One region of the Streptomyces sp. NPDC015127 genome, then DNA from elsewhere that is predicted to be linked to it. Evidence: riboswitches for the same ligand, from Rfam matches in the RefSeq annotation. Region 1 holds a riboswitch; each other region holds the start of a gene.
What was found. A riboswitch is a leader RNA that binds a small molecule or an ion and turns the genes downstream of it on or off. The one in region 1 is predicted to bind cyclic di-AMP.
Positions count from the first base shown of each region.

Region 2: linked by a shared signal. The riboswitch ahead of ACF08N_RS13180 (M23 family metallopeptidase) and the one ahead of ACF08N_RS07060 (NlpC/P60 family protein) in region 1 are both predicted to bind cyclic di-AMP.
Region 3: linked by a shared signal. The riboswitch ahead of ACF08N_RS04400 (transglycosylase SLT domain-containing protein) and the one ahead of ACF08N_RS07060 (NlpC/P60 family protein) in region 1 are both predicted to bind cyclic di-AMP.
Region 4: linked by a shared signal. The riboswitch ahead of ACF08N_RS00645 (peptidoglycan DD-metalloendopeptidase family protein) and the one ahead of ACF08N_RS07060 (NlpC/P60 family protein) in region 1 are both predicted to bind cyclic di-AMP.

Region 1 covers NZ_JBIBVE010000003.1:165,446-173,227, reverse strand. The annotation lists gene ACF08N_RS07075 (esterase/lipase family protein) at 1-425, shown strand, start outside; gene ACF08N_RS07070 (M23 family metallopeptidase) at 685-2,289, shown strand; gene pcrA (DNA helicase PcrA) at 2,355-4,790, opposite strand; cyclic di-AMP (ydaO/yuaA leader) riboswitch at 5,031-5,195, shown strand; gene ACF08N_RS07060 (NlpC/P60 family protein) at 5,198-6,346, shown strand; gene ACF08N_RS07055 (hypothetical protein) at 6,417-6,770, opposite strand; gene ACF08N_RS07050 (NlpC/P60 family protein) at 7,093-7,782, shown strand, end outside.
Region 2 covers NZ_JBIBVE010000005.1:416,445-424,226, reverse strand. The annotation lists gene ACF08N_RS13205 (MFS transporter) at 1-136, shown strand, start outside; gene lhgO (L-2-hydroxyglutarate oxidase) at 289-1,545, shown strand; gene trmB (tRNA (guanosine(46)-N7)-methyltransferase TrmB) at 1,729-2,520, shown strand; gene ACF08N_RS13190 (PrsW family intramembrane metalloprotease) at 2,631-3,956, shown strand; gene ACF08N_RS13185 (aldo/keto reductase) at 4,046-4,990, opposite strand; gene ACF08N_RS13180 (M23 family metallopeptidase) at 5,160-6,209, opposite strand; cyclic di-AMP (ydaO/yuaA leader) riboswitch at 6,221-6,377, opposite strand; gene ACF08N_RS13175 (PP2C family protein-serine/threonine phosphatase) at 6,624-7,782, opposite strand, start outside.
Region 3 covers NZ_JBIBVE010000002.1:249,428-257,209, reverse strand. The annotation lists gene ACF08N_RS04415 (cupin domain-containing protein) at 1-729, shown strand, start outside; gene ACF08N_RS04410 (hypothetical protein) at 1,171-2,016, opposite strand; gene ACF08N_RS04405 (metallophosphoesterase family protein) at 2,062-2,553, opposite strand; gene ACF08N_RS04400 (transglycosylase SLT domain-containing protein) at 2,682-3,455, opposite strand; cyclic di-AMP (ydaO/yuaA leader) riboswitch at 3,461-3,616, opposite strand; gene ACF08N_RS04395 (zinc-dependent alcohol dehydrogenase) at 4,077-5,258, shown strand; gene ACF08N_RS04390 (Fpg/Nei family DNA glycosylase) at 5,513-6,292, opposite strand; gene ACF08N_RS04385 (helix-turn-helix domain-containing protein) at 6,521-7,225, opposite strand; gene ACF08N_RS04380 (CBS domain-containing protein) at 7,423-7,782, shown strand, end outside.
Region 4 covers NZ_JBIBVE010000001.1:136,832-144,613, reverse strand. The annotation lists gene ACF08N_RS00660 (helix-turn-helix domain-containing protein) at 22-609, shown strand; gene ACF08N_RS00655 (DUF6126 family protein) at 633-797, shown strand; gene ACF08N_RS00650 (tyrosine-protein phosphatase) at 817-1,629, opposite strand; cyclic di-AMP (ydaO/yuaA leader) riboswitch at 2,369-2,525, shown strand; gene ACF08N_RS00645 (peptidoglycan DD-metalloendopeptidase family protein) at 2,530-3,438, shown strand; gene ACF08N_RS00640 (SGNH/GDSL hydrolase family protein) at 3,598-4,389, shown strand; gene ACF08N_RS00635 (TetR/AcrR family transcriptional regulator) at 4,473-5,093, opposite strand; gene ACF08N_RS00630 (carboxymuconolactone decarboxylase family protein) at 5,187-5,783, opposite strand; gene ACF08N_RS00625 (MBL fold metallo-hydrolase) at 6,131-7,285, shown strand; gene ACF08N_RS00620 (hypothetical protein) at 7,365-7,538, shown strand.

The DNA.
Region 1 (7,782 bases):
TCGGGCACAGCCTGGGCGGCCTCATCGCCCGTTACTACGTGCAGCGCCTCGGCGGCGACCACCGGGTCCGTACGCTCGTCACCCTCGGCACCCCGCACTCCGGGACCGCGGTCGCGCCGCTCGCCGGTGCCCACCCGATCGTGCGGCAGATGCGGCCCGGCTCGTCGGTCATCGAGGAGCTGCGCAGACCGGCGCCCGGCTGCCGGACGCGCTTCGTCAGCTTCTGGAGCGACCTCGACCGGATCATGGTCCCGGTCGAGACGGCCTGTATCGACCATCCCGACCTTCTCGCCCAGAACGTACGGGTCAGCGGAATCGGCCATCTCGCCCTGCCGGTTCATCCCGCCGTCGCCACCGGGATCCGTGAAGCGCTCGCCTCGGGCGCGGCGGCGGCCGGTTCGGCCGGCGCGGTGTCCGTCGCCTGAGCGAGGTCGCCCGACGAGACGATGAGAGGCGGTCCTCGCAACTGACTTTTTCTCGAACGTTTCTCGAACGTAGGGCCAAAGCTGTGCCCACAGTCCGCCGAAAGGCGGCCGAATGCCCGTTTCCTGATTGCGGAGATGCCGCCGAAGATTGTCGCCATCGCGTACCGCCGGGTACAGTCGCGCCACTGCTTCCCCCTGGGACCCCCCTCATGCGGCGGCCCCGGATGCAGGTCCTGCTGCCGAGGCGAGAGAGAAGTTGGTGAACGACCAGCACGCCCATGCCGGATACGCCGGCTATGCCACCGGCAGCTTCGACTCCGACCCGCTCTTCGGCGCCATGCCGGGCAGTTACGAATCCGAGCACAGCGGCCAGTACGACGCGTCCCAGTGGGACACGGGGGCGCAGCAGACGGCCGGCTACGACGCCTACGCATCGGCGCAGCAGGTCCAACAGCCGCAGTACGACCAGCAGTACGCGCAGTACGACGCCACCGGTCAGTACGCCGCCGCCCAGTACGACACCACGGGCCAGTGGGACGCGAGCGCCTGGAACCAGGCCGACCAGACGGGCTCGTACGAGACGGCCGCCGCGACGTTCGCCTACGACACGACCGGCCAGTGGTCCTCCTCGCCCTTGGAGACCGGCGCGTACGACGCGACCGCCTGGAACTCCGGCACGGCGACCACGCCGGAAGGTCTCGTACCGCAACAGTTCACGCCGGAGCACGAGTTCCTCCCGGCTGCCGAGTACGACAGCGGCTATGCCGACTACCAGACCACGGATCTGCCCGGCTCGGAACATTCCGGCCAGGACTTCCAGAGGTCGGACTTCCAGGACGCCGCGTACGAGCCGGAGTTCCCGGCCCACGACATTCCCGCACAGGACATCCCCGCTCAGGACTTCCCGGGCGCCGCGCACGCCGACTACGCCGACGGCCCGGACACCGGCGCCGCCGCGGAGCAGGGCTACGCGACCGCGTACGAGCACGAGGCCGATCACGGCCACGACGCCGAGTACGGCAACGACGCGGAGAACAGCGACGAGGCGCACGACGCGCTGACGCAGACCATGACCGTGCCGGCCGCTTCCGCCGGCCCCCGCCCGGCCCGCCGCGCCGGCGGCAGCCGCGGCCGTCGCCGGACGCCCGCCAAGCGCTCCGCGCTCCTCACCGTCGCCGTGCCCTCGGCCTGCGTGATGGGCGTCGCCGGTATCGCCGCGGCCTCGGTCGGCAGCCTGGGCGGCGAGCAGAAGGACGACGCGCCCAATCTGGCGGCCACCGACCCGGCCGCGGTCAAGCACGTCGCCGCCAACAGCAAGATGGACACGCAGCTCGCCGCGCTCAGCGCGGACGCCCGCGACTTCGGCGACCGCGCCTCCCGCACCCAGGAGCGCCTCGACCTCAAGGCCCGCCAGGAGGCGGAGCGGAAGAAGCGCGAGGCGGAGGCGGCACGGCGCGAGGCGCTGCGGCCCAAGTTCATGCTGCCCGTGAAGCAGGACGGCCTCAGCGCCTACTACGGCCAGTCCGGCGTCAACTGGATGTCGCTGCACACCGGGATCGACTTCCCCGTCCAGTACGGCACCGAGGTCCTGGCCGCCACGGACGGCACCGTGCGCACCCAGTGGAACAGCGCCTACGGCAACATGGCGATCGTGACGGCGGCCGACGGCACGGAGACGTGGTACTGCCACCTGAGCACCACCAAGATCCGCAGCGGTTCCGTGAAGGCGGGCGATGTCATCGCCTACTCGGGCAACTCGGGCAACTCGACCGGCCCGCACCTGCACTTCGAGGTGCGCCCCGGCGGCGGTTCGGCCATCGACCCGCTGCCGTGGCTGCGCAGCCACGGCCTCGACCCGACGTAACGGCCGGGCAGGCGACAGCGAACGCACATGAGGCGGGGGCCGCGGCCCCCGCCTCGTGGCGTTTGTCAGAGCTTCTCGACCGGCGCGTACCGCAGCAGCAGCCGCTTCGGCTTCTCGTCCCCGAAGTCGATCGTCGCCTGCGCGTCCGAACCCGCCCCGGCCACCGCGATCACGGTCCCCAGACCGAACTGGTCATGGGTGACCCGGTCGCCCACGGACAGCGCGATCACCGGCTTGTCGTTCGTCCGCCGCGTGGCGAAACCGGACGCGCCGCCCCGTGCACGCGACGACGACAGCGACGACGTGATGCCCGACGTGGGTCCGGCAGGCGCGGCCATCGGGCCGGTGCGCTTCCAGTCCACATGCGCGACCGGAATCTCCTCCAGGAAGCGCGACGGCGGGTTGTAGGAGGGCTGGCCCCAGGCGCTGCGCATCGACGAGCGCGTCAGGTACAGGCGCTCGCGGGCGCGGGTGATGCCCACGTACGCCAGGCGCCGCTCCTCCTCGAGCTCCTTGGTCTGGCCCAGCGCCCGCATGTGCGGGAAGACGCCGTCCTCCATGCCCGTCAGGAACACGACGGGGAACTCGAGGCCCTTGGCGGTGTGCAGCGTCATCAGCGTGATGACGCCGGTGCCTTCCTCGTCCTCGTCGGGGATCTGGTCGGAGTCGGCGACGAGCGCGACCTGCTCCAGGAACTCGGCGAGCGTGCCCGCGCCCTCCTCCTCCCCGCGGTCCTGCTCGAACTCCAGCGCCACGGCGGCCAGTTCCTGGAGGTTCTCGATGCGCGTCTCGTCCTGCGGGTCCGTGGACGCCTGCAACTCGGCGAGATAGCCCGTGCGCTCCAGGACGGCTTCGAGCACGGTGGCCGGTCCGGCACCGGACTCGGCGATGGTGCGCAGCTCCTCCATCAGCACGTTGAACCGCTTGACGGCGTTCGCCGAGCGGGCCGCCATGCCGTACGCCTCGTCGACGCGGCGCAGCGCCTGCGGGAAGGTGATCTTCTCGCGGAGCGCGAGGGCGTCGATCATCGCCTCGGCGCGCTCGCCGATGCCGCGCTTGGGCACGTTGAGGATGCGGCGCAGCGGGACGTTGTCCTCGGGGTTGGCCAGCACGCGCAGGTAGGCGAGGACGTCCCTGACCTCCTTGCGCTCGTAGAAGCGCACACCGCCGACGACCTTGTAGGGCAGGCCGACGCGGATGAAGATCTCCTCGAAGACACGGGACTGGGCATTCGTCCGGTAGAAGACGGCGACGTCGCCGGCCTTCGCCTCGCCGGCGTCGGTGAGCCGGTCGATCTCGTCGGCGACGAACTGGGCCTCGTCGTGCTCGGTGTCCGCGACATAGCCGGTGATCTGGGCGCCCGCGCCGGCGTTCGTCCACAGGTTCTTCGGGCGGCGGGACTCGTTGCGCTCGATGACCGCGTTGGCGGCGGACAGGATCGTCTGGGTGGAGCGGTAGTTCTGCTCCAGCAGGATCGTCGTCGCGTCCGGGTAGTCCTCCTCGAACTGGAGGATGTTGCGGATGGTCGCGCCGCGGAACGCGTAGATCGACTGGTCGGCGTCGCCGACGACGCACAGCTCGGCGGGCTCCAGGTCCTCGTACCCCTCGCCCACCAGCTCGCGCACGAGCGTGTACTGGGCGTGGTTGGTGTCCTGGTACTCGTCGACGAGGACGTGGCGGAAGCGGCGCCGGTAGTGCTCGGCGACATCCGGGAACGCCTGGAGCAGGTGGACCGTGGTCATGATGATGTCGTCGAAGTCCAGGGCGTTGGCCTCGCGCAGCCGCGCCTGGTACATCCGGTACGCCTCTGCCAGCGTCTTCTCGAAACCGTCCTGCGCCTGGTCGGCGAAGGTCTCCTCGTCGATCAGCTCGTTCTTCAGGTTGGAGATCTTGGCGCTGAAGGACTTCGGCGGGAACTTCTTCGGGTCCAGGTCGAGATCGCGGCAGACCAGCGACATCAGGCGCTTGGAGTCGGCGGCGTCGTAGATCGAGAACGACGAGGTGAAGCCCAGCTTCTTCGACTCGCGGCGCAGGATGCGGACGCAGGCGCTGTGGAAGGTCATGACCCACATGGCATGGGCGCGCGGGCCGACCAGCTGCTCGACGCGCTCCTTCATCTCGCCGGCGGCCTTGTTGGTGAAGGTGATCGCCAGTATCTGGCCGGGATGGACATGGCGCGTGGCCAGCAGGTGGGCGATGCGGTGGGTGAGCACGCGCGTCTTGCCCGAACCGGCGCCGGCGACGATGAGCAGCGGGGAGCCGACATGGACGACGGCGGCGCGCTGCTGCTCGTTCAGCCCCTCCAGCAGGGCGGCCGCGTCGACGGCAGGGCGGGGCGCGCCGTCGCGGTAGTACCCGTCGCGGGCCGGCGGCACGTCGTACGCACCCTGGAAGAGATCGTCCGGGATCGGCTCCGGAGCCGACTCCTCAGGGGGCGGAGGGGGCTCCTCCCCGTGGGTCTGGAGATCCGCCAGGAAGCTGTCGTCAAAGAGGCTGCTCATCGCTTATCGAGTCTAGGCGGCCGGACCGACAACCGGGCCCGCATGCCCATACGGGGAGAGCTCACGTTGCGTGACCGAGCCTGTCCGAGGCGCCATCGCGGCGCGGAAACACGGCCGCCACCCAAAAAGGTCACGGAAATGTATCGGACATATCGAACATCAACCTTCACAGCGCGCACACGAGTTGGCTAGCGTGCTCGACCAGACGGCCCGCACCCCTCCCGGCGAACCGCGCCGAACGGGTCGACTCCGCCGAATTCGGGCTGCCCGCAGGGGCGTTCGAAACCGGGGACCCAAACTCTGCACAACCGGGGTGAATCGGACCATGCTGTCAGTGGTCCGTAGGGCATCTTCCGTTCTGCCCGAACCCGACAGCTAACCCGGTAGGCGGTCCACGGAAGAAGGAGATGCCGGCCTTGGCGTCGCATCGCAGGACCCGCAGCCGCAGCGCAAAACCCTCCCCCGCCGTCGGGTTCACGACGGCCGCCCTCGCCGGCGTCACCCTCCTGTCGTCACAGAGCGCCACCGCCACGCCCAGCGACCCCAAGCCCTCCATCGAGGAGGTGCAGAAGAAGGTCGACGACCTCTACCGGCAGGCCGGCAGCGCGACTCAGGAGTACAACAAGGCGAAGGAGGCCACCGCCGAGAAGCGGCGCGAGGTCGACACGCTGTTCGACGAGGCGGCCGCGCGGGCGGAGAAGCTGAACGAGTCGCGCCGCGCCCTCGGAACCTACGCCGCCGCCCAGTACCGCACCGGCGCGGTCACCCCGACCGCGGCGCTGCTGTTCGCGGACAGCCCTCAGGCGTACTTCGACCAGACGCAGCTGATGGACCGGATGACCGACCAGCAGCGGACGGCCGTCAACGACTACGAGACGCAGCGCGCGGCGGCCGCGAAGCAGCGGGCCCGGGCGACGAAGCGGCTGGAGTCGCTGACCGAGTCCCAGCAGGCCCTGCGCATCAGCAAGCAAAGCGTCCAGACGAAGCTGGCCGAGGCGCGCACCCTCCTGTCGGAGCTGACGGCCGAGGAGAAGGCCCGGCTCGCCGCGATCGAGCGCGAGAAGGAGGCGGAGGCGCGGCGCAAGGCGAAGGCGAAGGCCGAGGAGGAGGCCAGGGCCCGCGCCGAGGCGGAGCGGCAGCGCCAGGAAGGCGACCGGACCTCGCCGGAGACGGGCACCGGGACCGGGACGGACGACGGCACGTACGCGGCCAAGGCCGACAAGGTGCTCGCCTTCGCCCGCGCCCAGATCGGCAAGCCGTACGTGTGGGGGGCGACGGGCCCGTCCTCGTACGACTGCTCGGGGCTCACCCAGGGGGCCTGGAAGGCGGCCGGGGTGGACCTGCCGCGCACCACCTGGGACCAGGTGAAGGTGGGGCAGCGCGTCGCGACGGCGGACCTGCTCCCCGGCGATCTCGTCTTCTTCTACGACGACATCAGCCACGTCGGCATCTACATCGGCGGCGGCAAGATGATCCACGCGCCGAAGCCGGGCGACAGCGTCCGCGAGGAGTCCATCTACTACATGCCGATCTACGGGAGCGTCCGCCCGGTCTGATCCACCCCACCGGCAGGCGCGTGCCCGGACGGTCCCGCCCGTCCGGGCACGCGTGCGTCCGGGACGCGCATCAGGTCCAGAGCGTCGCGATGAAGATGTTCGCGACCGTCAGGCCCCCGACGGCGCCGAAGAGCGCCTTGTCGATCCGCTCCTCGTCCCGCTTGACGTAGACCAGGCCCAGGATCACCACCAGCACCGCCAGCTTGATGCCGATCTTGAGGTTGTTCACGCTCTGATCGTCGGCCTGGTTGAGGCCCACCAGCGCGACGCCGGTGATCAGCATCGTCAGCGCACCGTGCAGCATCGCCGGGGTGAAGCGCGCCGTGCCCGCACCCATCGCCTTCATCTGGGTCAGGAAGCCGCCCAGCAGGGCGGCGATGCCGATGATGTGCAGAGCGACGAAGACATTGATGAGTACGTCCATGGGGCGGAGCCTAATCGGCGCCATACCACCGTCCGGCGGCCGGGGGAGCTCGGTCGCGGGGTTCGGTCGGTGCCGCGCCGCAATGCGGCCGGGCCCGTGCGCCGCGGCGCACAGAAAGCGGACATCACCGTCCAGGTTCGGACACTTACCGTCCTTCCGTCACGTGTCCGTGACCGCCAGGTTTAGCGTCAGCGCCCAGGTGGCCGACTCCCCACCGCCGTCGCAGCCGGACGGCACCGGCCGCCACCGCCGAAAGAGCCGGCGGCGCACCGCTCCCCCTGTGCGGTGCGCCGCCGGACCGCAGGAAGGACGTGTACGCCCCGTGGCAGCGCACCGGAAACCGAAGCAGCATCCGCTCACCGGGCCGGCCGCCCGTACCGCAGCCACCCTGGCGCTCGCAGGCGCGGCGACGTCGACCGCGCTCGACGGCTCGGCCCACGCGGAGCCGCGCCTCACCCCCGCCCAGCTGAAGGCCCGCGTCGACAAGCTGTACCAGGAGGCCGAGGAGGCGACCGAGAAGTACAACGGCGCCAAGGAGCGGACGGAGCGGGCCCGCGCGTCGCTCGACGCGCTGCGCGACGAGGCGGCCCGCAGGACCGAGCGGCTGAACACCGCCCGCAACGCCCTCGGCTCCGTCGCCACCGCGCAGTACCGTTCCGGCAGCCTCGATCCCGGCGTGCAGCTCGCGCTGACCTCGGACCCCGACGAGTTCCTGGCGCGCTCCTCGCTCGCCGAGCGGGTCGGGGAACGGCACGCGGCCGCTGTCGCCGGTGTGCACCGCCGGCTCGTGGAGATCGGCCGGCTCCGGGCACGGGCCGACGAGCGGACGGCCGAACTGGAGCAGCACCGCCGCGCTCTGGAACGGCACAAGACGGCCGTGCGCGGCAAACTGGCCGCCGCCGAGCGGCTGCTGGCCCGGCTGACCGCCGAGGAGCGCGCCGCCTACGACGCCGGACCGGCCGAGCCCGCCCGCGCCGGCCGCTCCACCGCACCGCGAGGCCCGCTCAAGGCC
Region 2 (7,782 bases), on a different contig from region 1:
CGCGGGCCGGATCTCCTCGGCGCGCACCACCGAATACGTCCGGGACCTGCTGCACCGCCTGGAGCCGTACGGCGACGAGCCCAGGGTGATGGAGCTGCGGGAGAGGGCCCGCCCGCTGCTGGCGGCACCGGCGTAGGGGCCCACCGGCTTCCGGCGGCCGGCACCGGATCAGGCTCGTACGCCTCCGGCCGGGGCGGGATGTGAGCAGGTGACGCGCGCCCCCTCGTGCACGCTGGTTTAAGCGGATGGTCGGCGGGCCAGTGCACTATCGGGGTGGGAGGTGACGCGGTGACGGCGTCCGGGCGGAGCTTCGACTGCGACGTGCTGGTGGTGGGCGGCGGGATCGTCGGTCTGTCGGCGGCGTATGCCCTCACGCGTTCGGCGCCCGGGACCCGGGTGACGGTCCTGGAGAAGGAGCGGGGCCCGGCCCGCCACCAGACCGGACGCAACAGCGGAGTGATCCACAGCGGCATCTACTACCGGCCCGGCTCCCTGAAGGCACGTTTCGCTGTGCGCGGCGCGGCCGAGATGGTCAAGTTCTGCGCGGAGTACGGCATCGACCACCAGGTCACGGGGAAGCTGATCGTCGCCACCGACCGCGACGAGCTGCCGCGGCTGCACGCCCTCGTCCAGCGCGGCCGGGAGAACGGCATCCCCGTGCGCGAGCTCGGCCCGGCGCAGATCGCCGAGTACGAGCCCGAGGTGCGCGGTCTCGCCGCGATCCACGTCGGCACGACTGGTGTGTGCGACTACGGCGCGGTGGCGGCACAGCTCGCGCGCGCCTCCGACGCGGACGTGCGGTACGGCGAGGAGGTCACCGCCGTCGACCGCCGGCCGTGGGGCGTCGCGGTGCGCACGGCGTCGGGGACGGTGGTGCGCGCGCGTGCCCTGGTGAACTGCGCGGGGCTGCACTGCGACCGGGTGGCGCGGCTCGCGGGCGACGACCCGGGAATGCGGATCGTCCCCTTCCGCGGGGAGTACTACGAGCTGACCCGTCCCGGTCTCGTGCGCGGCCTGGTCTATCCGGTGCCGGACCCGGCGTTCCCGTTCCTCGGGGTGCACCTGACCCGCGGCATCGAGGGCGGCGTCCACGTCGGTCCCAATGCGGTCCCCGCACTGGCCCGCGAGGGCTACACCTGGTCGGCCGTGCGGCCCCGGGAGCTCGCCGAGACCCTGCGCTGGCCGGGGTCCTGGCAGATCGCCCGCCGGCACTGGCGGTACGGCGCGGGCGAGCTGCACCGCTCCCTGTCCAAGCACGCCTTCACCCAGGCGGTGCGCCGGCTGCTCCCGGCGGTGACCGAGGACGACCTGCGCCCCGCCCCGGCCGGGGTACGGGCCCAGGCGGTGCTGCGGGACGGGACGCTGGCCGACGACTTCCTGATCCGCGAGGCGCCGAGGACGGTCCACGTGCTGAACGCACCGTCGCCGGCGGCGACGGCGTCCCTGCCGATCGGCCGCGAGGTGGCCCGCCGGGCGCTGGCGGCGCTGCAGGGGGACCGGGTCCACCAGGCGGCCGCGGAGCCGGGCCGGGCCCCCGAGCACTGACGCGACGATGCCCCGCCCCCGTGGACCACGCGCCCGGCCCGCGTCGCATCCGCCTGCCGGAGCCCCGCGGTCCCGCCCGCGGGAGCCCCGCGCCGGCGTCGCCCGGCCCGCGTCGCCCCCGCCGCAGGGGTCCGCGCCCGCCCCCGGGGAGCTCCGCGCCCGGCCTCGTAGAATCGAGGCATTGTGTCTGAGTCTCGAAACACCACCCCCGATGCCCCGCGGCCGGTGATCCGCGCCAAGGGCGAGCCGCGCTTCCCCGGCGGCCCCGCCGCCGATCCGGCCGGGTCGCACCACGAGCGCCGTATCCGCAGCTTCCAGCCGCGCCGCAGCCGGGTGACCGCCGGGCAGGGCGACGCGCTGCAGCGGCTGTGGCCGGTGTGGGGGCTCGACATCGACGGACACCGGGTGCTCGACCTGGACGAGATGTTCGGCGGGCTGCCGGTCGTCCTGGAGATCGGGTTCGGGATGGGCGAGGCCACCGCGCAGATGGCCGCCGACGACCCGGAGACCGGCATCCTCGCCGTCGACGTGCACACCCCCGGCCAGGGCAACCTGCTCGCTCTCGCCGAACGGAACGGCCTGACCAACGTGCGGGTCGCCAACGGCGACGCGATCATCCTGCTGCGCGAGATGCTGCCGCCTTGGTCGCTCGACGGCATGCGCGTCTACTTCCCGGACCCCTGGCCCAAGAAGCGCCATCACAAGCGCCGGCTGATCCAGCCGGAGTTCCTGACGCTGGCCGCCCAGCGCCTCAAGCCCGGCGCCGTCCTGCACTGCGCGACCGACTGGGAGCCGTACGCCGAGCAGATGCTCGACGTCCTCACAGCGCACCCGGACTTCGAGAACACCGTGCCGGACGGCGGCTACGCGCCGCGCCCCGCCTTCCGTCCGCTGACCCGCTTCGAGGGCCAGGGCCTGGACAAGGGCCACCGGGTCCACGACCTGCTGTTCCGCCGGGTGCGGCCACAGGCGTGACGCGCGGGCCCCGGCCCCATGTCATGGCCGGGACGTACCGCGCACCGTCGCCAGTTGTCAGTGCCCCTCGCTAGGGTCGGCAGGTGTCCCAGTCGTCCGCGCAGCACACCATGGCGAGCCGCCCGACCCAGCCGGCGGTGCCCGCATGCCGCCGGGAGCAGGGCGGCGGGCCGATCGGCGGCGCACCGCAGCACACCGCGCGGCGGCGCCGGCTGCGGGCCGCCCGCCTGTGGCGCAGCCGTGCGGTCCGGGCCGGCGTGCTCATCACGCTGCTCGCGCTGTGCGGGCTGGTGATCCTCGCGCTCGTACGGGAACAGACCGGCACCCGGGGCTTCGTGGTCGGTCTCGGCCTCGCGACCCTGCCGGTGCCGTTGCTGCTGGCGGCGTTCCGCTGGCTGGACCGGGTCGAGCCGGGCCCGTGGCGGAATCTGCTGTTCGCGTTCGCCTGGGGCGCGTGCGCCGCCGCCCTGATCGCGATCATCGCGAACTCCTTCGCGACCCGCTGGATCGCCACCGCCACCGCCGATCCCGCGTCCGCCGACACCCTGGGCGCGACCGTCATAGCGCCGGTCGTCGAGGAGAGCGCCAAGGCGGCGGCGGTCCTGCTCCTCTTCCTCTTCCGCAGACGGGACTTCACGGGCCTCGTCGACGGGGTCGTGGTCGCGGGCTTCACGGCAACGGGCTTCGCCTTCACCGAGAACATCCTGTATCTGGGCAATGCCTTCGGCGAGGACCAGGCGTTCGGCACCTCGGGCCTGGGATCGGTCACCGCGGCGACGTTCTTCGTGCGGATCGTGATGTCGCCGTTCGCGCACCCGCTGTTCACGGTGCTCACCGGCATCGGTTTCGGTGTCGCCGCGCTCGCCGCACGCCACCACCGAATACGCCGCGTCGCGCTGCCGCTGCTGGGCCTGGCCCTGGCGATGGGCATGCACGCCCTGTGGAACGGCTCGACGACGCTGTTCGGCCCGTGGGGCTTCTACGGGGTGTACGCGGCGTTCATGGTGCCCGCCTTCGGGCTGCTGACCTGGCTGACCATATGGACGCGGCAGCGCGAGCTGCGCACGATATCCGCCGAGTTGCCGGCGTACGCGGCGGCGGGCTGGCTCGCGGCGGCGGAGCCGCAGGCGCTGTCGTCGATGCGCGCCCGCACGATGGCGCGCGACTACGCGCGGCGGACGTACGGACCGGGGGCGGGCCACGCTGTCTCCGAGTACGAGGCGTTCGCGACGTCGCTCGCCTCTCTACGGCACCGGGCCCGGCGCGGCGCGGTGGGCCCGGACTTCGCGGAGCGCGAGCGGGAGCTGCTGCACGACCTGTGGCGGCGCAGGGACGTGGCCGCGCCCGCGCTGGTGTACGCGGCGCAGGCGACGGGCCGGGTCGCCGCGCCGCCACCGCACCGCGACTACGGCGGCTACAACCCCTACCGCCGCTGAGCCACGCGCCGCGCCGCCGAGGCACCCGCACCCTGTGCCGACGCGCCACCGCCAGCGAGGCGCGCCCCGCGTGCCGACGCGCCTGCGGCCTACGCCGACGCCGCCGTCAGTTCGGCCAGTTCCTCCTGCGTCAGGTCCAGGTCGGCCACCGCGACCAGTGCCGGCAGTTGCCCGACCGTGCGGGCGGAGGCGATCGGCGCGACGACGGTCGGCTGCGCGGCGAGCCACGCGAGCGCGACGGTCGCAACCTCGGCACCGCGCGCCCCGGCGATCCTGTCGAGTGCCGCGAGCACCTTCCGGCCGCGCTCCGTCTCCAGATGCGCGCCCGCACCACGGGCCCGCGCGCTGTCGACGGTCGCGCCGGGACGGTACTTGCCGGTGAGGAAGCCGGACGCGAGCGCGTAGTAGGGGACGGCGGCCAGACCTGCCCGCGCGGCCACCTCCTGCAGTTCGCCCTCGTACGTGTCCCGGGAGACGAGGTTGTAGTGCGGCTGCAGGGCCACGTACCGGGCGAGTCCCTCACGGTCGGAGAAGTCCAAGGACTGCTGCAGGCGCTCGGCGCTCAGGTTGGAGGCGGCGATCGCGCGGACCTTGCCCTCCTTCACCAGCTGGTCGAGGGCGGTGACGATCTCCTCGACGGGGACGGACGGGTCGTCGAAGTGCGTGTAGTAGAGGTCGATGTGATCCGTGCGGAGCCGGCGCAGGGACTCCTCGGCCGCCGCCTTGATCGTGGTCGCGGACAGGCCCTTGTACTGCGGGTGGGCACCCACCTTCGTGGCGACGACGATCTCGGAGCGGTTGCCGCGCGAGGCCAGCCAGTCACCGATCACGGTCTCCGACTCGCCGCCCTCGTTGCCGGGCGCCCACGAGGAGTAGCTGTCGGCGGTGTCGACGAAGTTGCCGCCCGCGGCGGCGTACGCGTCGAGCACGGCGAACGAGGTGTCCTTGTCGGCGGTCCAGCCGAAGACGTTGCCGCCGAGGGCGAGCGGGAAGACGGCGAGGTCGGACGAGCCAAGGGTGCGAAGTGACGTCATGCGGGAATCAACGGCCCATCCGGCGGAGGCTATTCCGCCATCGCGCCCCCCGTCGGCCGGCACGGACAGACACAGACACCGGCACGGATACGGGCACAGACTCCGGCGAAGACATGGGGACGCGCGGCACGGATGCTCCGTACCGCGCGCCTTCGGCTGCCGCCGTCGCTCAGATCGTGAGGCCCTTGCCCCGCAGCCAGGCCATCGGGTCGAGACCGGAGCCGCCCGGGGTGTGGACCTCCATGTGCAGGTGCGGCCCGGTGACGTTGCCGGTCGCGCCGACACGGCCGATGGTCTCGCCGGTGCCGACCTTCTGGCCCGCGCTCGCGGTCATCGACGACAGGTGCGCGTACCAGACCTCGGTGCCGTCCTCCAGCTCCAGCACGATGCGGTAGCCGTACGAACCGGACCATCCGGCCGACTTGATCGTGCCGCCGTGCACCGCCTTGACCGGCGTGCCCGTCGGGGCGGCGAAGTCCAGGCCGGTGTGCCGGCCCGAGGACCACATGGAACCGGACTCGCCGAAGGTGGAGGTGATCGTGTACGAGGAGGTGGGCAGGGCGTAGCTCGCGGCGAGCTTGGCGAGGCGCTCCGCCTCCTCCTTGGCCCGCGCAGCCTCCTCGGCCTTGCGCTTCTCCTCGGCCGCCTTGGCCTCGGCCGCGCTCTGCTGCTTCTCTGCCGCGGCGGCGGCCTGCTCGGCGGCCAGCTTCTCGGCAGCGGCCTTCGCCTCGGCGTCCGCCTCGGCCCGCTGCTGCTCGACCTGCTGGAGGATGCGGGCGCGCAGGGCCTCGCCCGCGCCGAGGGTCTGCCCGCCGGTGCCCGCGCCGTCGTCGGCGACGGCGGTCATCGCGGTCAGCGGTGCCGCAAGCGCGTCGGAGCCGTCGGAGCCGTCGTCGTCGGAGAGGAGGGAGCCCACACCCGGAAGCGACTTGGCGTCGGGGAGGTTGTCCGCGATCGAGTCCGGGAGGGAGATGGAGACCGCCGGCTTGTCCTGGGCGGTCGCTATGCCACCGGCGCCGACCGCGGCGATGACGCCGACGCCGAGGACGGTGGAGCTGCGGGCGAGACCGCCGCGCTGCTTGACGACGCGGTGCCGGCCGCGCACCGGGCGGATGGATTCCTCGGTGGGATTCCACTCCTCCCACGTCTGCTCCGCGGCGTCGCCGCCGAAGGGGGCGGGCGCGAACGGGGCCTCGGGGGCAGGCATGTTGGACGCCACGAAGGCGTACTCCTTTCCTTCCTTCTCGCCTACCGGGTTAGCTGACGGGTTCGGAGCAGGAAGGTCTCCTACGGGCGTCTTCGGCCGCGAACTGAGCGGCAGGAGATGCCCGATTCACCCCAAGAGGTGGTTCCCCGGTTCCCTTGCGGAATTCGGCGCGTGCGCACGGTGCCGTCTCTTGCGACGGCTGGGACGACCGCGCTGCGTTATCGAACGTTAATAGAAGCCGGGGCCGGATTCCAAGCTGTTCCGACTGATCGTTAACGACTGCGGCCAGGACTTACCGGGACAGAAGCAGGCGGAATCGGGCGACTTGATCACCCCTCAGGTCACCCATGGTTTCTGACGTTGTGTCAAATGTTATGCACAGGGGCACCTTGCGACTACACACCGTACGCATGTCGCCGTCGCCGCTCATCCCGGCCGGCCGTGCCCCCGAGTCCGCCGCTCGCCGTCCGGGCGCCTGCCGCCGTCCCAGCGCCGCGCGCCCCGCGCCCGGGCCCCGGCGCCCGCGACCCCGCGCCGGCCGTGCGCCCGGGCCGCGTCGGCGGCGGACACGACCGGCACCGTCCGGCGCCGTTCCGGCTGCCCTTCCCCCGGCCGGCCGACCGCGAGCAGCGCCATGTCGTCCGTGGACGCCCCGCCGGTGTACCGGCGCACATCGTCGACCAGCGCGTCGAGCAGGGCCTCGGGACCGGGGAAGATGCTGCCCCGGAGCCGTTCGCCCGGGTCGTAGAAGACGCCCCGGGTGTCGCGCGCCTCGGACAGGCCGTCCGTGTAGAACAGCAGCGTCGATCCGGCGGGCAGCGGATACTCCTCCGCGCGGTCCGGCCACACCCCCAGGTCGCCCATCCCCAGCGGCAGCGCGGCCTCGGACGGCTCCAGCACGTCCAGACCGCCGTCGGCGTGCAGCTCCAGCGGGTTCGGGTGGCCGCGGTTCACCAGCCGTACGGTCCCGTGCCCCGTCCCGTCGCAGGGCGGGATCTCGCCGAGCACGGCGGTGGTGAACCCCTCGATGGCGTCCAGCCCCTCACGCCGCATGCCCTCGCGCTTCAACGCCCGCTCAAGCCGCAGCGCCACGCCCTCGAGCGAGCTCTCCTGCTCGGCCGCCTCCCGGAACGCACCGATCAGCACGGCGACGGCCTCCACCGCCTCCATGCCCTTGCCGCGCACGTCCCCGACGATCAGCCGCACCCCGTGCGGGGTGTCCTGCACGGCGAAGAGGTCGCCGCCGATGAACGCGTCCGCCTGCGCCGCCTCGTACCGCGCGGCGACGTGCAGACCGGCGATCCGGTCCGCAGGGGTGGGCAGCACGGCGCGCTGCGCGGCCTCGGCGATCACCCGCGCCGAGGCGAGCCGCGCACTGCCGCGCGTCACGACCCCGTTGATCAGCAGCGCGAAGCCCGCCACGGTGAGCACCGTGCTCGTCTCGGTGACGGCGGTGATCTGGGCGATGGTGTTGTTGTAGACGTGCAGACCGCTCGTGGCCACCACGGCGGTGATACCGATCAGGAGCGTCATGACCCAGCTGACGATCGGCGCCGCGATGAGCGGGGCCGCGGCGAAGAGCGGC
Region 3 (7,782 bases), on a different contig from region 1:
ACAGCCACCGCGTACGACGGTCTCCCCGGCGGGATCGGCGTGTCCCGCCTGCGCGTGTACGACTGGCCGACGGCGGACGGGCTGCGGGGCGGAACGCCGCATCTGCACCTGACCTGTTCGGAGGGGTACGCCGTGACCGGAGGGCGCGGCGCGGTGCAGACTCTGACCGCCTCCGGGTTCGAGGAGACGCCGCTCGCCCCCGGCGCCCTGGTCTGGTTCACCCCCGGCACGATCCACCGGCTGGTCAACGACGGCGACCTGACCATCGTCGTCCTGATGCAGAACTGCGGGCTGCCGGAGGCCGGCGACGCGGTGCTCACCCTGCCGCCGCGCTACCTGGCCGACCCGGCCCTCTACCGGGAGACCGTGGCCCTGCCCGCGACCGGCTCCGAGGAACAGCTCGCCGGGGCCGCCCGACGCCGCCGTGACCTGGCGATCGAGGGCTTCACCGCGCTGCGGTCAGCGGCCGACGCCGGGGACGCCCGGCCGCTGGCCGCGTTCCACCGCGCGGCGGCCGCGCTGGTGCGCCCGCTCACGGAGCGCTGGCGTGAGCGGTGGCTGACGGGCGCCGCGGCCGCGTCGGCCGCCACCGGCGCGCAGCTCGCGCGTCTGGAAAGTGGTGACGCCGCGTACTTGGCGGACGCCACCGTACGGGCGGAACGGCCCACGGCCCACGGCCGTTTCGGCATGTGCGGCCGCCTGGACGTGTACGACGCACGACCCGCATGAGCGCGGCCGGCGGGGGCGGGGCCGGCGGAGTCGGCCGTACGCGCGGGCGTCCCGTGCCGCGGGCGTGTCCGGGAGGGCGCGCAGTCCGGTGAGGCTGTTGCGCGCACGAGCAGGGTGAGCGATTGAAGTGCTCTCCCGGCTGAAGCCGGGAGATTCCCTCCTACCTTGCGGTGGTGGGCTTGACGCGCTTCGCACGCCTGACGACTGCCCTGGTGTTGCCAGTCGATGGCCCGGCGCTTGGCTTTCGCGCGGAGTCCAGCGATCTGGTCATAGGTGGCCCGCAGCCGCCCGTGCGTTCTGCGGGTTTGCGGAAGGTCTTGCGGGCGCGGCGGTCCAGTTCCAGCGGCGCGCCGCGACGGCGAGGGGGACGCCCGGCGTCCCGCCCGCTGGGCTCGCCTGTTCGAGCAGGTACGGAGCGGACGGGCCGACGGGGCCGGACAGTCACTGGGCGGCGGGAGCGGACGGGGCGGCGAGGAAGCAGTGCAGTGAGGTCTTCATCGCCGCGACGAACGCCTCGCGGGTCGCGTCGTCGACCAGGTTCAGGGACAGGTACGGATTGAGGTCCTCGAGTTCGACGAGCAGCAGGCCGAAGTCACGGGTGCGGCAGGCGTCGACGCGCTGGATGCCGTGGTCGACCGTGTTCCAGGCGATGAAGCGCCGGGCGAAGTCGAGGTCGGCCGCGGTGGGTTCGTACGGCGCCAGGTCCCAGCGGCGGGCGGGGTCGGGGGCGTGGAGGGCGTACTGGAAGGCGTCGTCGACGAAGTAGAAGGAGACCTCGTAGAGGAAGTCGATGCGCGGTTGTATCAGCACGTCGCCACGCGCGAGCTGAGCGAGCCGGCCGCGGTCCGCGAAGTGGAGGCCGATGGAGTCGGCGCCTGCCTTGGGCTTGACCGCGTACTCGTCGGCGGCAGGGAGCAGGCCGAGGTCGTCGAGCCGGTCGACGGTGGGGATGACCGGGTAGCCGGCCTTCGTGAGGTCGAGCAGGTACTGCTTGCCGGCCATGTCGCCGCGGGCGGTCAGGGGGTTGTAGACCCGGGTGCCGCGCTCGGCCGCCCGCGCGCGGAAGGCGTCGTACGCGTCCTGGTAGTGCAGGACGGGCCCGCTGTTGCGGACCACGACGCCGTCGAAGCCGTCCATCAGTGCGGCCGCGTCCGCCGGATGGGCGAGGGCGATGGTGAACTCCTCACGCAGCCGCGAGGACAGGTGGATGTCCTCGTCGCAGTACCGCCGGCCCTTGGCCTGGTAGGCAAGGTCGGTGACGTACAGCAGGCGGGACCTGGCGGACACGGGGCGGCTCCTGTGATCGGTTGACCGCAAAACTACTCGGTCCGGTCACAGGCGGTGCAGCCGGACCTCGGTCAGCAGGCCGTCCGCCACCTGCGCGGTCATGTACGTGTGATGCGGCTGGCGCCTGCGGTCGGTCGGGGAGCCGGGGTTGAGGAGCCGCAGGCCGCCGGGGGCCGTGGTGTCCCAGGGGATGTGGCTGTGGCCGAAGACCAGCACGGCGAGGTCGGGGAAGCGGTCGGCGCACCGCTGCTCGCGCCCGCGGGACGGGCCGGTCTCGTGCACGACTCCGAACCGGAGGCCGCCGAGCTCCGCCCGGGCCACCTCCGGGAGCCGGGCGCGCAGTTCGGGGCCGTCGTTGTTGCCGTACACGGCGAGGAGGCGGGCGGAGCGTTCCTGGAGGAGGTCGAGGGTCGCGGTGTCGACCCAGTCGCCGGCGTGGATCACCACGTCGGCCTCCTCGACACGGGCCATCACCTCATCGGGCAGGCGGCGGGCACGGAGGGGCACATGGGTGTCGGAGATCAGCAGCAGTCGCATGCCTGCCACCTTCCCGCTGCGGCGCCCGGCGGGCACACGGCCGCGCCGGGCGCCGCACTGACGTGACGTCAGAATGGGCGCCCGGCGCGATTCCATCTGCAATCGAAGCCGCGAATTCGGGGCTACGGTCAGTACGGACCGTTCACATTGTCGATCGAGCCGTACCTGGCGGCGGCGTAGTTGCACGCGGCGGTGATGTTCGCGACCGGGTCGTAGCTGTCGAAGGGCGTGCCGGGCACGTGGTAGGCCCGGAAGGTGGGGTCGATCACCTGGAGAAGGCCCTTGGACGGCGTGCCGTTGACCGCGTTGATGTCCCAGTTGTTGATCGCCAGCGGATTTCCGGAGGACTCGCGCATGATGTTGCGGTGGATTCCCTCGTAGGTGCCGGGAATTCCGTGCTTGGCCATGACGTCGAGCGATTCCTTGATCCAGCCGTCGAGATCGTTGGAATACGCCTTGGCCTTGGCGGGCTTCGCGGCCGGGGTCTTCTTCGCCGGGGCGGTGCGGGCCTCGGAGCGGTCGGCGCGGCCGGTGTCCGCGGTGCGGTCCGCGGGCTTGGCCTTGGCGCCGATGGTCAGCTTCAGGCCGGGGCGGATCAGCGACGGGTCGGCGCCGATGTTCCGGCGGTTGTCGTTGTAGAGCTTCTTCCAGCCGCCGCTGACGGACTGCTCCTCGGCGATCTTGGCCAGGGAGTCACCCGCTACGACGGTGTACGTGGCGGGGGCCTTCTTCGCCGGGGCGGGCGCCGTGACGGCGGCCTTCGCGATCGCGGGCTGCGCGGCGGAGGCGGTGGTCGCGCCGATCACCGGCAGGGCGAGCGCGGCGCCGCCCGTGCCCGCGGCGACGAAGCCGCGGGTGAGTCGGCTGGACTTGGGACGGCGGTGCTTACCCTTTGCAGGCATGACGCATTTCCTCTCCGTCGCCTGCGAGGTGAGCTGTCGGGTTCGGGCTGGAGATGCCCGGTCGCATGGTCGGTGCGACTTCACCCCGAGCCGTTCCGGATTTCCGGATCGGCGGCTTACCTGGGTCCCCCGCTCCTGCCGAACGTGAGTGCGTGTGGTCGGATTCCGGACGGCGGCAGGATTCGGCGGTCCATCCGGATTGCGGTGACCGTAAGCGAGAGCGGCCCGACGGAACAAGCCCTGAATTCACAACCGCAATGCGGAACCGGGGAAAAGGGGCAGGAACGACCTTCCTCGCCTTCTGTCGGGAACTCAACTTTCCCTCCGCACAAGGAGGGTGCGGACGCGCTCGCCGCTGTCGTGGTTCCACCGCGTGACCGATGTCACGGAACCGAGAACAAGAAAGACGAGTCGCCCGAGTCGCACGTAAACGGACATTAAGGAATGGAGGAGGGCGGCCCCGGAGAGGAAAAGCTCACAACTCATCGGGTGCTAATAGTCCGTTTTATTCTTTATGTAATGGCATCGTCCGCTTCGGGTACTCGTCCGCGGTGGCCGGGGGCGCGGCTCTCCGCCCGTACGCGGTCGCCCGCCGCCACCGACATCACGCGGGAGGACACGATGCGCGCACTGACATGGCAGGGCCGGCGAGACGTCCGGATCGAGACCGTCCCCGATCCCCGCATCACCGAGCCGAAGGATGTGATCGTCCGGGTGACGTCCACCGGCATCTGCGGTTCTGATCTGCACCTGTACGAGGTACTGGGCCCCTATCTCGATCCCGGCGACATCCTCGGCCACGAGCCCATGGGCATCGTCGAGGAGACCGGACCGGAGGTGACCGCTCTCTCGGCCGGCGACCGCGTCGTCGTCCCGTTCAACGTCTCGTGCGGCGAGTGCTTCATGTGCGACCAGGGACTCCACTCGCAGTGCGAGACGACCCAGGTACGGGACCGGGGCACCGGAGCGTCGCTGTTCGGCTACACGAAGCTGTACGGACAGGTGCCCGGCGGACAGGCCGAGTACCTGCGGGTGCCCTTCGGCGACACGCTGCCGGTCAAGGTGCCCGAGGGACCGCCCGACGAGCGCTTCGTCTACCTCTCGGACGTGCTGCCGACGGCCTGGCAGGCCGTGGAGTACGCAGACGTCCCGCCCGGCGGCTCGCTGACCGTCCTGGGCCTCGGGCCGATCGGCGACATGGCGTGCCGCGTCGCACTGCACCGGGGCGCCGGACTCGTCATCGGCGTCGACCTCGTCCCCGCGCGCCTGGTCCGGGCGCAGGCGCGGGGAGTGACGGTCCTCGACCTGCGCGAGCACGACGAGGTCGCCGACGCGGTCCGCGACCTGACGAACGGCCGCGGCTCGGACGCGGTGATCGACGCCGTGGGCATGGAGGCCCACGGCGCCCCGGTCGCCAAGGCGGGACAGTGGGCGACCGGCCTGCTGCCAGGGCGCGTGGCCCGGCGCGTCATGGAGCATGTCGGCGTGGACCGGCTGGAGGCGTTCTACACGGCCATCGACGCGGTACGGCGCGGCGGCACGATCTCGCTGGCCGGGGTCTACGGCGGCATGGCGGATCCCGTGCCGATGCTCACCCTGTTCGACAAGCAGATCCAGCTCCGCATGGGGCAGGCCAACGTCCGGCGGTGGGTGGACGACATCCTTCCGCTGCTGACGGACGCCGATCCGCTCGGCGTCGAGGGCTTCGCCACGCACACCATGCCGCTGGAGAAGGGACCCGAGGCGTACGCGACCTTCCAGGCCAAGGGTGATGGCATGGTCAAGACGCTGCTGAAGCCGTAGCGCCCGGAGGTGCGCAGCGCGCTGCGGCCGCGGCGCGCCCCGGCCGTCCGCGGCGCGGCGGAGCCGGAGCGCCCTCGCCGTCCGCGGCGCGCTGAACCCGTAGCGCCCGGCTGTCCGCGGCGCGCGGGAGCCGCAGCACCGTCGCTGTTGCCGGCGCGCGCTGAAGCTTCAGCCCCCTCGCTGCCCGCAGCGCGCTGCGCCGTAGCCCACCAGCGGTGCGGCGCCCCCAAGCCGCAGGTACTCGCGGCGCCCGGTCAGGTTTGGCAGGTGGGGCACCACATCGAGCGGCGTCCGCCCGTGCGGTCCGCGCGCAGCGGTCCGCGGCAGCGCGGGCACACCGGGTCCCGGTCGTCCCGGCGCCCGGTGAGCCAGGTCCGCCGGGGCGGTACGCGCGCGGTCGGCACGGCCGAGCGCAGGACCCGGCCCATCGCCGCATGGATCCGGCGCAGTTCGGCCTCGTCGAGGTCACGCGCGGGCCGCCCGGGCGCCACCCGGGCGCGCCAGAGGATCTCGTCGGTGAGCAGGTTGCCCAGGCCGGCGAGCACCGACTGGTCCATCAGCACGTTCTTGACGGCGCCCCGCCGCCCGGCGACGCGTTCCAGGAAGGTGTCCCTCGGCAGGCCGAGCGCGTCGGGGCCCAGATCACCGAGTACATGCTCGACGGCCTCGTCGCTGCCGGCCAGGTGGACGCCCTGGAGCTTGCGCTGGTCGCGGTAGTGCAGCCTGCGGTCGTCGTCGAGAGTGAGCACGAGGCGGTCGTGGTCCGCCACGGGGTCGCCGGGCGCGGCGCACAGCAGCAGCCCGGTCATGCCGAAGTGCCAGACGACGCGGGGCCCGTCGGTGGGGGCGACGAGCCACTTGCCGTGCCTCCAGGGCTCCTCCAGACGCCGCCCCTCGAGTTCCTTCCGCAGCCGCCGCACGGTCACCCCGCGCAGCACGCCCGGGTCGCGCACGTCGACCCTGCTGATCCGGCGGCCCGTGCCGCAGGAGCGCAGTACCTCCCGGAACCCCTCGACATCCGGCAGCTCGGGCATGTCCTTCTCCCTCGTCGGCCGTCCCCCGGGTACCCCGCGGCGCACCAGCGATACGTCCGCGGGTGAACGACGCCCGCGCGGGTGGCCGCGTACCGGAACTGCCCCGGAGGAGAGGGCCGTGCGCTCGTCCTCGGGGACCTGGGCCGCGACGACCGGCCGGACTGCTCGCCACCCAGGGGCCGGTGCAGACGGTCGTGCTGGGGCTGCTGACCCGAGGGCCGGTCCGCGTCAGCGAATGTCCCACGGTGCCTGCGCACCGCGCACGAGGATGCGGCGGCCGGTGATCCGGTCCGGGGCGAGGACGATCCACAGGTCCCGCTCGCCACCTGCCCACGGCGCGCTGTACGCCTGCCGTTCCAGCTCCCGCACGGCGTCCTGGTCCGTGACCGACCGTGCCGCGCCGACGATCAGGACGCTCCAGCCGCGGCTGAACGCCTCGTCGATGTGATCCACCTCGAAAGCGATCTCCTGGCCCGCCGCCTGCCCGGGCAGCGCCTCCGGGGAGGTGCGGAACGCCACCTCCCCTTCGGCGACCACGTAGTTGACCGGGAGAATGGCGGGCCCGTCCCGGCCCGCGACGGCGATACGTCCCACTCCGTGCGTGCCGAGCAGTGCCCAGCACTCGTCCTCGGCCAGCTCCACCAGTTCGGGGCGGTGCGCGGCCCGCCCCGAACCGGGCGGCGCGTCCACGTCGGCTCCGGTCAGCGCGGTGACGGTGGTCTCCAGAGCGTCGGCCAACCGCAGCAGGAACCCCATGCCCGGGGTCGCGGTCTGCTCCTCCAGGTACTCGATGTACCCGGGCGCGGATCCGGCGCGCAGCGCGACGTCCTCGCGGGACAGCCCGAGCTGCTGCCGGCGGGCGGCCACCCGGCGGCCGATGTCGCCCCTGGAGGACCTCGGGGCGGGGGCTCCCGTCTGCGGCTTCTCGGGCATGGTGGGCACCTTCCCAGGTCGGTGTTCCGGGTGCGGCTCGGGCCTCGCGCCCACGTTAGCCAGGGGCCCCGGGGGCCGCACGGTGGCAGGAGCCCCCGGGGGCCCCGCCGCGACCGGGGCGGGTGCCTCGGAAATACTGGGGACGACGAGCTGTCCCCAGGTGGAGGTGGAGCCATGACGCCGAGGACCGGTGCACGATGAGACACCGCTCCGTCGCCGACCTGATGACGCCCGAGGCGGTGTGCGTCCAGCGCGGCACCACCTTCAAGGAGATCGCGCGGCTGCTCGACGAGTTCGGCATCACGGCCGTGCCGGTGATAGACGACGACGGGCGGCCCGTCGGCGTCGTGTCCGAGGCCGACCTGCTGCGCCGGCACACCAGCGGGACCGGCTCCGGCACGAGCGGGAACGGCGACACGGCCGAGGGGCTGATGACGAGCCCCGCCGTGGTCGCGCGGCCGGAGTGGAGCGCGGTGGCCGCGGCCAGGGTGATGGAGGACCGGCACATCAAGCGGCTGCCGGTGGTGGACGGCTCCGGGCGGCTGATCGGCGTGGTG
Region 4 (7,782 bases), on a different contig from region 1:
AGGGCCTGGCGCAATGGACGCATGACCACTTCCGCCGCACCGTCGGGCGAGGGGCTGCACCACGTCGCGCCCCGGCTGCGCGATCTGCGCCGCCGCCGCGGGCTGACCCTTGAGGCCGCCGCCCAGCGCGCCGGGCTCTCCCCGGCCCATCTCTCCCGGCTGGAGACGGGGAACCGCCAGCCCTCGCTGCCGATGCTCCTCGCCCTCGCCAGGATCTACGGTACGACGGTCGCCGAGGTCCTCGGCGAGCTCCCGCCCGAGCGCGAGCCCGTCATCCGGGCCGGCCGCCGCGAGCCCGCGACCGCCGACGGCTGGACGTACCACCAGGTCGGCGCGCCGGGCCGGGCCATGCAGGCCCTGCGGGTGGTCGTCCCTTACGGGGCCCAGGGCGATCTGGTCCGGGTGCACCCGGGCGAGGAATGGCTGTACGTCGTCGACGGACGACTGCGCCTCGGCCTCGGCGACGCCGTCCACGAGCTGGCGCCCGGCGACAGCGCGCACTTCGACTCGCTCACACCGCACCGCATCGCGGCCGCCACGCCCGAGGGCGCGGAGCTGCTCTTCGTGCACACCCTGCTGCAGAGCCCCGATCCGCACCCGCACGCCTGACCCCGAAGGTTGTGATCACGCCCATGTGGGACCCCCTGGACAAGCCCCTGCCGGACACACCCGAGAACAGGCGCGAGGACCGCTTCCCGCGCGGCCTGGTCATCCGGCTGTTCGCCTACCTCGTGGCGGGGCACCTCGTCGCCGCATTCCTCTACCTGCTGTTCCTGGTGGGCGGCCAGAACCAGTAGGCGCCCTGCCGGCAAGGGCTCAGCCGTTCTCGACGAGCCGTTCGCGCAGCAGCTCACGGGTCCGGTCGGAGAGCCCGAGACCCTTCACCAGGTACTGATCGGTGCCGCCCCAGGTCTCCTCGATCGTCTCGAACGCGGCGGACAGGTACGTGGCGCGCGCGTCGAAGAGCGGGCTCAGCAGCTCCATGACCTCGTCGGACATGGCCTCGGGAGAGTCGTCGCCGCGCTTGACCTTGTAGCGGCGGTGCGGGTCGTTGGACTTCAGGTAGTCCGCCTCGATCGCCTCGCGCTCCACGCCGACGGCCAGCAGGGTCACCGCGATCGACAGACCGGCGCGGTCCTTGCCTGCCGCGCAGTGCATCAGCGCCGGGACGCTGTCCTCGGCCAGTGCGTGCAGGACGCGGCTGTGCTCGGCGGTGCGCTCCTTGATGATCAGCCGGTAGGAGGCGATCATGCGGGCGGCACCCTTGCCGTCGGCCAGGATCGACTTCAGCTCGTCGAGGTTGCCGTCCCGGACCATCTTCCAGAACTCGGCACCGTCGGCCGGGTCGCTCAGCGGCAGGTTGACATTGCGCACGCCCGGAAGCTCGACGTCCGGGCCCTCCAGCCGCTGGTCCGCCGCATTGCGGAAGTCGAAGATCGTGTGCAGCCCGAGGGACGCGAGAAAGGTGGCGTCGCTCGCGGTCGCGTGCGCGAGGTGTCCGCTGCGATAGAGCCTGCCGTGCCGCACGCGCCCGCCGTCCACGGTCGGCAGCCCGCCCACGTCCCGGAAGTTTCGCACTCCGGCCAGCCGGGGTTCGGTCGACGGGGCCTGCGGCAGCTGCTGCGTCACGTGGTCTCCTTCAGGTGACGGCCGTCGGCGCCGGTCGCCGACGAGGGCGCGATCCGACGATACGGCACACGTTCATCGGCCAATCATCTCAGTCGGTGTGCGGTTGCGGGGCCGCGGGGGAGGCGGCGGAGCGGTCGGCCACGCGGTGGTGACCGAGGCTGGGCGCCCGGGCCGGAGTTCGTCTGCCGGCCGCCCACGTCGGCCCCGGGTGAAATCGGGGTGCCGCGATCACGTTCCGATGCGTATGGCCGCCGGGGCGGATTCCCTTTGCGGGAAAGGGAAATGCGGTCTTTCGGAGCGCGATTCCGCCGAAGCCGGCCGGATGAATTCAGGGTGACCGGAAGCGGGCGGCCAAGGGCCTCGCCGTTCGCCGTACGGCCACAGAGGGCGAAATCGGGCGTTGTGCACCGTGGTTGATGCACAAGTAGACGCTTAGGCGATCATTTGCATCTTCTGTCCGAATTGAGCCTTTGCGGCTAACGTGCCCCGACTACGGGGGAGATGGGTCGCGGCCCGTGAGCAGGATCATATCCGTGACGGAACGTGCCCGGTTTTCCCGCGTCAATTCGCTTGCCGGAAAGGGAATTGACCCGCTCTGGTCCACGGAGGGTGACGAGGAAAGCGTCCCGCATGTCGCGGCCGCGAAAGATCGGGGGAAATCGCGGCTTGTTCCCGTCCGGTGTACTCGCCTACGGTCACGCTCAATCCGGACGGACCGCCTAATCCTGCCGCCGACCGGAGCTCGAACTCACCCACGTGTGGCAGGAGCGGGGGACCCAGGTAGTACGCCGTATCCGGAAAATTCGGACGGCTCGGGGTTAATTCGTGCAACCAGCGCGAACGGGCATCTCCAGCCCGAACCCGACAGCTCACCTCGCAGGCGCCGGAGAGGAATGCGCCATGCCCGGAAAAGGTAAGCACCGCCGTCCCAAGGCCAACCCCATCACCCGCGGCTTCGTCGTCGCCGGTACGGGCAGCGCCGCCATAGCCATGCCGCTGCTCGGCGCGACCGGCGCCAACGCCGCGACTCCCGCCGCCGCTCCCGAGAAGGCCGTCTCGGCCCCGGTCTCCGTCGCCGCCGCTCCGGCCGCCAAGAAGGCCCCGAAGACGTACACCGTCGTCGCCGGCGACTACCTCGCCAAGATCGCCGACGAGCAGAACGTGCGGGGCGGCTGGAAGAAGCTCTACAACGACAACCGCCGCGCCATCGGTGCGGACCCCGCGCTGATCCACCCGGGTCTCGAGCTGACGATCGGCGCGAAGTCCACGGCGAAGAACGACCCGGAGCCGCGCTCCGAGTCCAAGACCCGCTCCTCGCGCGACGCCTCGCGCGCCGAGGCCCCCGCCGCCAAGGCGCCCGCCGAGGAGGCCCCCGCCGAGAAGGCCGCCACCCCCCCGGCCTCCTCCGGCTGGTCCGCCCCGGTCGACGGCGGGATCTCCACGCCGTACCGCGCGTCCGGTGCGATGTGGTCCAGCGGTTACCACACCGGCGTCGACTTCATCGCCGGAAGCGGTACCAGCGTGAAGTCCGTCGGTCCGGGCACGGTCGTCTCGGCCGGCTGGAGCGGCTCGTACGGCAACGAGGTCGTCATCCAGCACTCCGACGGCACCTACTCGCAGTACGCCCACCTCTCCTCGCTCGGCGTCTCCAGCGGTCAGAGCGTCTCCGGCGGCGAGCAGATCGGTCTGTCCGGTTCCACCGGCAACTCCACCGGTCCGCACCTGCACTTCGAGATCCGTACCAGCCCCTCGTACGGCTCGGACATCGACCCGCTGGCCTACCTGCGTCAGCACGGCGTCTCTCTCTGACGCACAGTCAATCGCGCATCCCTCGTTCCGTCCGGCGGCGGAGCGGGGGATTCCGCGTATTCCGGCTTGGCGGAAACTTGACCGGTGGCAAAGATCACCTCCCGTCAACCCCTCCTTACGGTCGCGTAGGTCACATCCGTAAAGGAAAGATGTGCTCCCGTGGCAGACGATTCGAGAACAGAGAACAAGGGCGCATTCGGGTCGTACGCAGCGATCGGTGACAGCTTCACCGAGGGCGTGGGAGACCCCGGTCCCGACGGGACGTACGTCGGCTGGGCGGACCGGTTCGCGGTGCTGCTCGCCGACCTGACGCCGGAACACACCTTCCGGTACGCCAACCTCGCCGTTCGCGGCCGCCTCCTCGACCAGATCGTCGACGAGCAGGTCCCGAGGGCCAGGCAACTCGCCCCCGACCTGGTGACGTTCTGCGCGGGAGGCAACGACATCATCCGGCCGGGCAGCGACCCGGACGACGTGGCCGAGCGGTTCGAGCGGGCCGTCGCCGACCTCAAGAGCGCGGTCGGCACCGTCATGGTGACCACCGGATTCGACACCCGGGACGTGCCGGTCCTGCGCCATCTGCGCGGCAAGATCGCCACGTATACCGCGCATGTGCGGGCCATCGCGGACCGCTACGACTGCCCCGTCCTCGACCTGTGGTCGCTCAAGTCCGTGCAGGACCGCCGGGCCTGGGACGCGGACCGGCTGCACCTGTCACCCGAGGGCCACACCCGAGTCGCCCTGCGCGCCGCCCAGGTGCTCGGCCTCGACGTGCCCGCCGACCCGGACCAGCCCTGGCCGCCGCTCCCGCCGCGCGGCGCCTTGGAGGTGCGGCGCGACGACATCCACTGGGCACGCGAGTACCTGGTGCCGTGGATCGGGAGGCGGCTGCGGGGCGAGAGCTCCGGCGACCACGTGGCGGCCAAGCGGCCGGACCTGCTGCCGCTGTGACACGAGGCGACACGACGCCCGGAGCCGAGCCCCGGGCGTCGTGTCGCGCACAGGGTTCGTCCTTGTTCGTCCTTGTCCGAGACTCAGCGGGCGGTGGCCGTGAGAGCCTCGCGGTCCACGCCCAGCTCGCGGGCCAGCGCCTCGTCCGTCCACTGCAGCATCGCCGCGCGCGTCAACGAGCCCGCGTACGAGGTCATCTGAACGGCGAGCCCGTCGAGGAACGCCGTCAGACGCCAGGCCGCCGCCGCCGGGTCCTCGCACGAGAACTCCCCGGCCGCCGCGCCCTCCGCGATCACCTCGGTCAGCGCCGCCTTCCACTGCTGGTCCAGGGCGCGGGCGACCTCGCGCAGGGCCGGATCGCGCAGCGAAGCGGCCCAGGCGTCGATCCACAGCCGCCAGCCCTTGGCCTGCCCGGTCGGCGCGTACCAGCGCACGGCCGCCCGCAGCCGGCGCACCGCGGAGGTGCGCCGGCCGAGGAGCTTGCGCAGATGCGCGAGATCGGCGTCGGCGGCGTGCGTGAACGCCGCCGCGACGAGCTGTTCCTTGGACGAGAAGTGGTAGAGCACCAGGGCGCTGGAGACTCCGAGGGACGAGGCGACATCGGCGATCCGCACGGCCGCCACACCGCGTTGCTCGATCTGCTCGACAGCCGCGTTCAGGAGTTCCTCACGCCGCTCCGACACGCTCAACCGAATCCTGGCCACGGCGTCACCCTACACAGCGGATCTTGACTGGCACCCCGCCTCCGCCGGAGGGAGTCTCCGCGGGGCGGCGCCGGGGGCCGGGGGCCCCGCGGCTCAGGCCACCGTGCCGGCGGCAGACCCTGCGGCTCCGGCCGACCCGGCCGCGGCCGGGATCTCGCAGTGGTCCTTGAAGCCCTGGCTGGTCAGGCCGAGCGCCGAGTTCAGGCGGGAGCGCAGGTTCTCCACCGCCACCATCGCCGTCAGCTCCACGAACGCCTCCTCGCCCAGCGCCGTCAGCAGCCGCCCCGCGAGCTCGTCGGTGACCTCGGGCGGATTGGCGGTCATCGCCTCGGCGTACTCCATGACGTCCCGCTCCAGCGGGGAGTAGAGCTCGCTCTCGCGCCAGACGGGGACGTCGCGCAGCTTGCCCGCCTCCATCCCGCGCGTTCGGTTCGCCCAGTGACCGAAGTCCAGGCACCAGCTGCAGCCGATCGACGCCGCCGACGCCATCGTGGCCAGTGCCTTGAGGTCCGCGTCGAGGGCCTTCCACTTGGCGACCGACATCTCCAGCCGGAGGTCGGTGAACAGCACCCGCCGGTTGTGTCCCAGCGCCCGCACCGGGTCGAGGGCCTTGCCGTACGTGCGCCGGGTGTACCACTCGGTGACCCGCAGGAACAGGGAGCGGCGCGGTGCGAGGGAGATGCGGGGCATGACGGGCCTCCTGGGGCGGGTCGTACGAGGCGTCGCACATGTCGTACGGGCCTCTGCGGTGTCCTTTCACCGGTACGACGGACGGCCGTCGCCGGATGTGACATCACGCCGGGCGGGCCCTTGGGGGAGAGGGGCCAGGAACACCGGCGCCGGGGTGCGCGTTGCCCGGTCGTGACGGATCGGACGCAGCGCAGGAGACCCCGCGTGCCGTGCGCGCCCGCACATAATGAGAAATGCCCCGATCATCTGGAGGTGTCGTGACCGGCGCTGGTTCCCCCCACTCGCTGCGATCCCGGCTGCGTGCGCTCAGACCGGCCGCCTTCGGAGCCGACCCGGCAGGAGAGCGGATGGCGCGAATCCGCCGCTCCCCGAACTTCGCCGAAGGCGTCTTCCGCAACCCGGCGGACGCGCGCACCAGGCCCTCCGGCGGTTCCATGGTCGAATTCGCCAAGATCTACTTCCAGAAGGAGGCGCGGGCCCGCCGGACCCCGGTCGGTCACGTGCCCGTGCACCCCACCACCGTCGCGGACCTGGCCGCACCGCCCGCCTCCGGGCTGCGGCTGACCTGGATGGGCCACTCCAGCGTTCTGGCGGAGATCGACGGCCGCCGCGTCCTGTTCGACCCCGTCTGGGGCGAGCGCTGCTCCCCCTTCACCTTCGCCGGTCCCAAGCGGCTGCACCCGGTGCCCGCACCGCTGGCGGCCCTCGGCACGGTGGACGTCGTCGTGATCTCCCACGACCACTACGACCATCTCGACCTTCCCACCATCAGGGCCCTCGCCGGCACCGGAACCGTCTTCGCGGTCCCGCTCGGTGTGGGCGCCCACCTGGAGCGCTGGGGCGTGGCCCCGGACCGGCTACGCGAGCTGGACTGGAACGAGTCGACCGAGGTCCACGGCATCCGGCTGACCGCCACGCCCGCCCGCCACTTCTGCGGGCGCGGGCTGCGCAACCAGCAGCACACCCTCTGGGCCTCCTGGGCGGTGGCGGGCCCCGAGCACCGGATCTACCACAGCGGCGACACGGGATACTTCCCCGGCTTCAAGGACATCGGGGCGGAGCACGGGCCGTTCGACGCGACCATGATCCAGATCGGTGCCTACTCCGAGTACTGGCCCGACATCCACATGACACCGGCCGAGGGCATGCGGGCCCACCTGGACCTCCAGGGCGGTACGCGGTCCGGCGTGATGCTCCCGATCCACTGGGGCACGTTCAACCTGGCGCCGCACCCGTGGGCCGAGCCCGCGGAGGGCACCGTCGCGGCAGCGGCGGGTGCCGGTGCGGCCGTCGCGCTGCCCCGCCCGGGCGAGCCCTTCGAGCCGACCGCCGAGACCGTGCCGTCGGCGCTGTGGTGGCGCGCGGTGGCGACCATGCCGGCCGGCGGCTGGACGGCGGCGACGGACGCAGCCGCGGCCACGGCCACGGTCGTCACGGCCCCGCAGACGCCGCCGCCGGCGGGCGACCAGGACTCGGGCACGGAGGTGGCGCCCTCCCGCTGACACGGAGCGTGACGTTCCGTAAGAGGGAGGCCCCCGCGGGCGGAGCCGGGGGAGTGGACGAAGGACGCGGCCGAGGAAGGTGGCGGCGTTCCCTCGTCCCGGCGAGCCGTTCGAGGCTGCGGGCAAGCTGCCGGGGGAGCCGTGGTGGCGGACCGTGTCCCATCCGATCGCGCATCCGTGGCGCCGTACCCGGTCCGCCGAGGTCGTTGCCGAGCCGCGCAGCGGCGATCTCGACCTCGCGGGCGAGCGGTGACGTCGATCGGGGACGACCTTGCCGAGGTCGCCCGGATGCTGGAGAGTGTCCCGCCCGAAGGGCGCGACGGTGTGCTGCGAGCCCCTGGACGGGGCACCCCGCGGAGAGTGGCCCCTGGGGCGATGCCGGTGACCAGACCTCCAGGCGGACTGCCGTGGCCCAATGACTTCGGGCGCGTGGGCTGGGGTGGGCCTGCCGCCGCCGGGACACGACCCGACACCGCTACTTCCTCCGCCTGTACGCC